2 regions of the Moorella sp. E308F genome follow, and region 1 is predicted to be linked to the other one. Evidence: riboswitches for the same ligand, from Rfam matches in the RefSeq annotation. Region 1 holds a riboswitch; the other holds the start of a gene.

Region 1 (3,346 bases):
GTTGGTATCTATATGTCTCCCCTGGATGTCCATTTTAACTATGCTCCCATTGATGCCCGGGTGGAGAATATGGTCCATACCCAGGCCAGGGTGAATTTGCCCATGGTCGACCTGTGGGAATATATTCGCCTCACCTATCTCCGGCGGGCGGTAGATCTTTTCAGCCACCGCTACCGCCTGGTAAATGAACGATTGACCATCTTCTTAAGGGGCCGTGACGTGCAGCTGGCCATGGTGGAGATTGCCGATAAGTTTGTCAATAAGATCAAATGTTTTATCACTCCCGGCCAGGCCGTTACCCGGGGCCAGAAGGTCTCCTTTATCGAACGTGGTTCCCAGGTAGACCTGGTTATCTTCAAGGATGATGTAGAGTTTGCCGTCCGGGTGGGCCAGCAGGTTTACGGCGCCCGGACGGTGGTGGCCCGTTACCGGGCGGCAGGCAGGGCAGAGCAGTGACGGCCGTCCATGTCTATATGGCTCTCTTTGGCCTGCTGGTCGTTGAAGGTATGGGTGTCCCGGGCATCCCCTTTGAGCCGGTCTTCCTGGCCGCCGGTTATTTAATCGAGCGCGGGGAGATGAACTTTTGGGGGGCAGTGACGGTCGGCAGCGCCGGCAATCTCCTGGGCAACTTGATAGGTTACTGGCTGGGGGCCAGGCCGGGGCGAGGCATAATCGAACGCTTTCTCCACCGGGGCTGGGGTCCGGACGGCCTGGCCACAACCCGGGACTGGCTGGACCGCTTTGGAGCGGCGGTAATTATTTTTGCCCGCTGGTTTGGCCCCATCAGGACGCCGACCATCTTGGCAGCGGGTGTCCTGGGAATGAATCCCGGCATCTATGCCCTTTATTCAGCCCTGGGCGCCTTTACCTGGACTATGGCTTGGCAGTACGCCAGCTGGAAGGGGGCCCATTATCTCCTGGCGTGGTGGTACCTTTACCGCCGCTACGCCACCTGGTGGATGGATATCCTACTGGTCCTGGCATTCCTGGCGGTTACCGCCGGTTCTATCTATTATTGCTGGTACCGGCTAATGGTAAGAAATGGAAAAGAATAAGTTTGACAAATCCCGTATCTTGTGTTAAAATTATTTAGAACAAATGAATAAAAGCAGAGCGCTGAATCCCTTTTCAGGGAACGGGGGAACCAGTCTTTTGGGGTGAATCCCCGCGCTCAGTAGTCTTTACGTCTTCCCTAAAATCCCGTTATCCTAAAGGAAATTTTGGATAAAGCAAAGGAGCAACGGAAGAGAAACTGAGTGCGGGGTAGGGTTAGCTTTCGACCCGAACCCGGCAGCTAACTTCGTAAGCGTGGAAAGTGAAAGAGGCATCGTACCCCTTTAATTTCTTGTACCCAAAACCCCGGTTCAGGCCGGGGTTTTATTTTATAACAGGAAGGGAGGTAGAAACTCGTGAGTGTCTGTCCAAACAAAGGGAAGCTGATGAGTAGAGAAGCCAAAAGGGAAATTGCATTGCAAAGGGCAGCTGAGTTAAAGGCCAGGATTATTGATTACCTGGACGCCAGAGATGCCATCCCCAGCGGTTTGGAAGTCGCAGCGGAGATTGAAGCCAGCCGGCAGCGGATTATGGCCTATTTTGGTGCCAGTGAAGATGACTGGCAAGACTGGCGCTGGCAATTGCAGCATCGGATTACCTCGGTTGACGTCCTGGGGGAATTAATTCCCTTAACCGAAGCGGAAAAGGAAGCCATCAAGCGGGTCGAGCGTACCTACCGCTGGGCCGTTTCGCCCTATTATCTTTCTCTCATGGGCAAAGATGCCAGCTGCCCCATCCGGCGGCAGGCCTTACCCAGTGCCGCCGAGTTGGAGGATAAGGTCGGGGTACTCGACCCCATGGATGAGGAGCTGACGTCACCGGCACCGGCCATTACCCGGCGTTACCCCGACCGCTTGATTATTAACGTCACCAACCAGTGTGCCATGTACTGCCGCCACTGCCAGCGGCGCCGCAATATCGGTGAAGTTGACCGGAGCCGCAGCCGCCGGGAGCTGGAGCGGGCCCTGGAGTATATTCGCCGCAACAAAGAAATACGCGATGTCCTGATCACCGGCGGCGACGCTTTAATGCTGAGTGACGCCACAATCGACTGGCTGTTAACGGAACTGGATAATATACCTCATGTGGAGATTAAGCGCCTGGGCACCCGGGTGCCGGTTACTTTGCCTCAGCGTATTACGGCGGAATTATGCCGGGTACTGGCCAAGCACCCGCCGATTTACCTTAATACCCAGTTTAACCACCCCCGGGAGGTTACGGCGGCAGCGAAAGCGGCCTGCGATCGCCTGGTGCAGGCCGGGGTGGTCCTGGGAAACCAGGCGGTTTTATTAAAGGGCATCAATAACCATCCCTTTGTTATGAGGAAGCTCAACCAGGAACTGTTGAAAATCCGGGTACGGCCCTATTATATCTTCCACGCCAAGCCGGTTAAAGGGACGACTCACTTTATCACTTCCATTGAGGAAGGCGTGGAAATAATGGAGCAGCTGCGCGGTTATACTTCCGGCCTGGCCGTACCTACCTATATAATCAACGCACCCCACGGGCTGGGCAAGACGCCCATTTTACCACAGTATGTGCTGGCCTGCAATGACGACCAGGTCATCCTGCGGACCTGGGAAAAGCGGACCCTCTTTTACCCCAACCTGGGATGCCAGAAAGAACAGACTAAGGCTTAAAACAAAAGCGCCGGGCAATTCCGGCGCTTTTTACATACCATCTCCCTGATGGGAGCCCGGTGACACATTAAAATCCAAATAAAATAAACGTAACACCGTTCCTGATACCGGACCATAATTTACCAAAATCTCTGGCATATTCGGCATAAAACAAGAGAATCCTTGTTTATTGACCGTTAAATTTTCCTGTGGTAGGATTAAGATTGGGTTAAATATAAACCAATATAATTATCAGGAAGGAAGATAAAAATTGAATGATTTGTTAATCAGGCGCGCGCGGCTCATGGATGAGCCGGGAACTGTTGATGTAGCCATTAAAGACGGATACATTGTTGCCGCCGGGGGAGGAGTGGCCGGCTCGGCCCGGCAAATGGTCGATGCGGCAGGGAGACTCCTGATACCGGCCTTTGTCGATGCCCATACCCACCTGGACAAGGCCCTGACGGCGCCCCAGGAAGGCGCAGGCTCCCTGGCCGAAGCCATTGAGGATTTCCAGCGGCGCAGCCGCAAAATGGATAAAAATGATTTTATCGACCGCGGCCGCCGGGTGCTTAAAATGGCTCTGCGCCATGGGACGGCCACCATGCGCACCCATATTACCGTCAACGAAGCCCTGGGCCTGCGAGGTGTGGAAGCGGCCCTGGAACTCAAGG
Region 2 (3,346 bases), on a different contig from region 1:
GGTTTCCACCAGTTCCTCAAGGCTTAAGCATTTTTCCAGGTTGGCGAAGCGATTGAAGATGGCAAATTCCCATAAATGTAAGTGGGCATCCAAATACCCCTGGCGGCAGAGCGTTTCTTGTGTCATGTTTATCCCTCCACCCTAAGCTTAAACCCGGGGCTTCGTTTATACAAGGTTTTTTTAAAAGAAATCATGTTTAAAAGGTGGAGGTATGAGGAGCAAAGGGGTAAATGCCGACCTTTAGGGGCGAAATTCGTCCAGGCTATCCAGGGCTTCCAGGACCTCTTGTTCGGAATTGAATTCTGCCTGGTCATTTTCTATTTTTTCCCGCCAGCTGGGCGGCAAGGAGGCAACTTTCAGGTTCGTTACCCGCATTAGTGGTCCCAGGCTGCCGGCCGGGCCCTGATAAATAGCTACCAGGCCATCCTTGACGGCCAAATGGCGTCTGGGTGCATCGGCAGGGCACAGAGCATCTACCTCCTGGATGATGACCAGGTGTTCCTCCTCCCGGGTTATGCGCCAACCCTCGGCCGGTGGGAAAAGAAGGTTCATTTCTTCTTTATCAGCCCAGTTCCACTTGACCCCTGCCGGTAGAGGAATGGGTTCCCGGTGGCCACAGTAGCGATAATATCTCTCCAGGTGAGGTTCCTCCAGTACCCTTGGCTCCAGAAGACCCGGCACCTTTAAGATAACCGGCCTTTGCCCGGTACTTACCCTGGCTTGCTGGTAAGCCACCAGCCCCCCGAGGAGAAAAATCATAAGGCCAAGAACAAAAAAGCGCCGGCTTGCGTCGCCCAAGGTGGCACCTCCTTATAACAGAAATTACCACCTTCTAGCTTTGCCGGCGCAACAAGGTTTTATACCTGCTTATAACTCCAGCTGCTCCAGAACGGCAGCAGGAATGTCGGCGTTGGTATAAACAGCCTGGACGTCATCGTGATCCTCCAGGCGGTCCACCAGGCGCATGACTTTAGCCGCCATTTCCGGATCGTCAATGGTTACTGTAGTCTGGGGTACCATTGCTATTTCGGCGCTAGTAATATTAGCTCCGGCTTCCTGCAGGGCTTTCTTTACCTTCTCCAGGTCTTCAGGAGCAGTCTTTATTTCCATGGCGTCAGGGGCACTATCATCAACATCTTCTGCTCCGGCCTCAATAGCCTGGAGGATTAATTCTTCCCGGGTTTCTCCCGCCGGAACTTCGACGCTAATGACCCCCTTGGGGTTAAACATCCAGGCTACACAGCCGCTTTCCCCCAAATTTCCACCATTGCGGGAAAAGATATACCGGATTTCTGAAGCCGTGCGGTTACGGTTATCCGTAGCAATATTTAACAACATGGCTACGCCTCCGGGACCATAGCCTTCATAAACCATTTCTTCATAAGCTGCGCCTTCAATCTCGCCGGTACCGCGCATAATGGCCCGCTGTATATTCTCATTGGGCATATTGACTTCCTTAGCCCGGGCGATGGCTGCCTTCAAGCGCGGGTTACCTTCGGGGTCACCGCCTCCCTGCCGGGCAGCAATGATAATCTCTCGCCCGATTTTAGTAAAAAGGCGGCCGCGCTTTTCATCCATCTTGGCCTTACGATGTTTTATATTGGCCCACTTGGAATGTCCGGACATGCCTTTACCCCCCTCTCACCTCTAACTGCCGTTAAAATTCTAACATACAAAACCGCAGTTAAGCAATAAGCCTCATTATCTACATTACCCGCTGCCGAATATGTCTGTAATATTTTACCTCGAAGACGCGGCCAATTTTATGTTAACTTTTTGGCACCTATATGGTAAAATTCTATTTAGTAACTTTCATTTCACGCCGTGGCCACCAGAAACGCCGAATTTCCTTTTATGAAAGCGGGGGAACCAATTTTTCTGGGGTTAATCCGTGGCAGGGCTAACCTTTGGCCCGTACCCGTCAGCTAACCTCGCAGACGTTGGAGGGGGATTTTTTACTGGTCCGCCAAGCGTTAAAGTAATCTAGTTTGTAAAGGAGGGGTTAGTTTTGCGGTCTAAATTCAAAACCCTGGCCGCATCCCTGGCTGTAATATTAATTGTTACCACCCTGGCCATCGTACCGGTCACGCCTGTTCAAGCAGCAACTTACACAATTTACAATGGTAACTATTATGCTTTCCATTTCGCACCGCAAAATTATTTTTACATCAGGTATTACCGCCCGCAACCGGCACCTCAACCTCAACCGGCTCCAGCACCAAAACCGGCACCGGCTCCAACTCCGGCCCCTCAACCTGCATCCCAGTCTGCTACCAGTAGCTACCAGATGAACCAGTTTGAGCAAAAAGTCGTCGACCTGGTCAACGCCGAGCGAGCTAAAGTCGGGCTGAAGCCGTTAACTGTAGATTTACAGCTGGCAAAAGTAGCACGCCTCAAGGCTGAAGATATGCGGGATAATAATTACTTCAGCCACGAATCGCCTACCTACGGATCTTTCTTTAACATGTTACAGAAATTCGGTATTACTTACCGTACCGCCGGTGAAAACATCGCCGCCGGCTATCGAACGCCCGAAGCCGTGGTAGCTGCCTGGATGGGTAGCCCCGGCCACCGCAGCAATATCTTAAACCCCAATTTTACGGCCATTGGCGTCGGCCATGCCAAAGGCGGCAGGTACGGTAACTACTGGGTGCAGCTATTCACCTAATCTACCCTATTTTAAAAAGTTCGGTGCTCAGATAACGCTCGCCGGTATCCGGAGCAATAGCCAGTACTTTTTTACCTTTACCCAGGCGCCGGGCCACCTGCAGGGCGGCATAGACGGCTGCACCGGAAGAGATACCCACCAGCAGGCCTTCCATCTGAGCCAGGCGCCGGGCGGTCATGAGGGCGTCTTCATTGGACACGGTAATAACCTCATCGATTACCTCGCGGCGCAGGACCTGCGGGATAAAGCCGGCCCCGATGCCCTGGATCTTATGGGGGCCCGGCCGGCCCCCGGAAAGGACGGGGGAAGCTGCCGGTTCCACAGCAATTATTTTTATCCCCGGAATTTCCTGCTTTAAAACCTCGCCGACGCCGGTAATGGTACCCCCGGTACCCACTCCGGCCACAAAGGCATCCAGGTCTTTGCCCATTTGCTCTAAAATTTCCCGGGCTGTGGTACGGCGGTGTACATCAGGGTTGGCCGGGTTTTCAAACTGCTGAGGCATAAAATAATCAGGGTTTTCCCGGACTAACTCCATGGCTTTATCTACGGCCCCCTTCATACCCAGGTGCCCTGGAGTTAGGATAAATTCAGCGCCATAGGCCGCCAGGAGTTTGCGACGTTCAATGCTCATGGTTTCCGGCATGACAATGATTAAGCGGTAGCCGCGGGCCGCTG

What was found. Region 1 has a riboswitch for cyclic di-AMP ahead of eam (glutamate 2,3-aminomutase). Riboswitches for the same ligand answer to the same signal wherever they lie in the genome.
Region 2: it holds a riboswitch for cyclic di-AMP, as region 1 does, so the genes downstream of both, E308F_RS16230 (CAP domain-containing protein) here and eam (glutamate 2,3-aminomutase) in region 1, are expected to answer to the same signal.

The regions. Positions count from the first base shown of each region.
Region 1 covers NZ_BJKN01000001.1:1,207,026-1,210,371, forward strand. Annotated here, with positions in the region: gene E308F_RS06070 (phosphatidylserine decarboxylase) at 1-456, shown strand, start outside; gene E308F_RS06075 (DedA family protein) at 453-1,055, shown strand; cyclic di-AMP (ydaO/yuaA leader) riboswitch at 1,105-1,323, shown strand; gene eam (glutamate 2,3-aminomutase) at 1,440-2,693, shown strand; gene E308F_RS06085 (amidohydrolase family protein) at 2,944-3,346, shown strand, end outside.
Region 2 covers NZ_BJKN01000002.1:1,078,727-1,082,072, forward strand. Annotated here, with positions in the region: gene E308F_RS11915 (amidohydrolase) at 1-126, opposite strand, end outside; gene E308F_RS11920 (hypothetical protein) at 241-798, opposite strand; gene E308F_RS11925 (YebC/PmpR family DNA-binding transcriptional regulator) at 868-1,626, opposite strand; cyclic di-AMP (ydaO/yuaA leader) riboswitch at 1,829-1,955, shown strand; gene E308F_RS16230 (CAP domain-containing protein) at 2,009-2,668, shown strand; gene cysK (cysteine synthase A) at 2,670-3,346, opposite strand, start outside.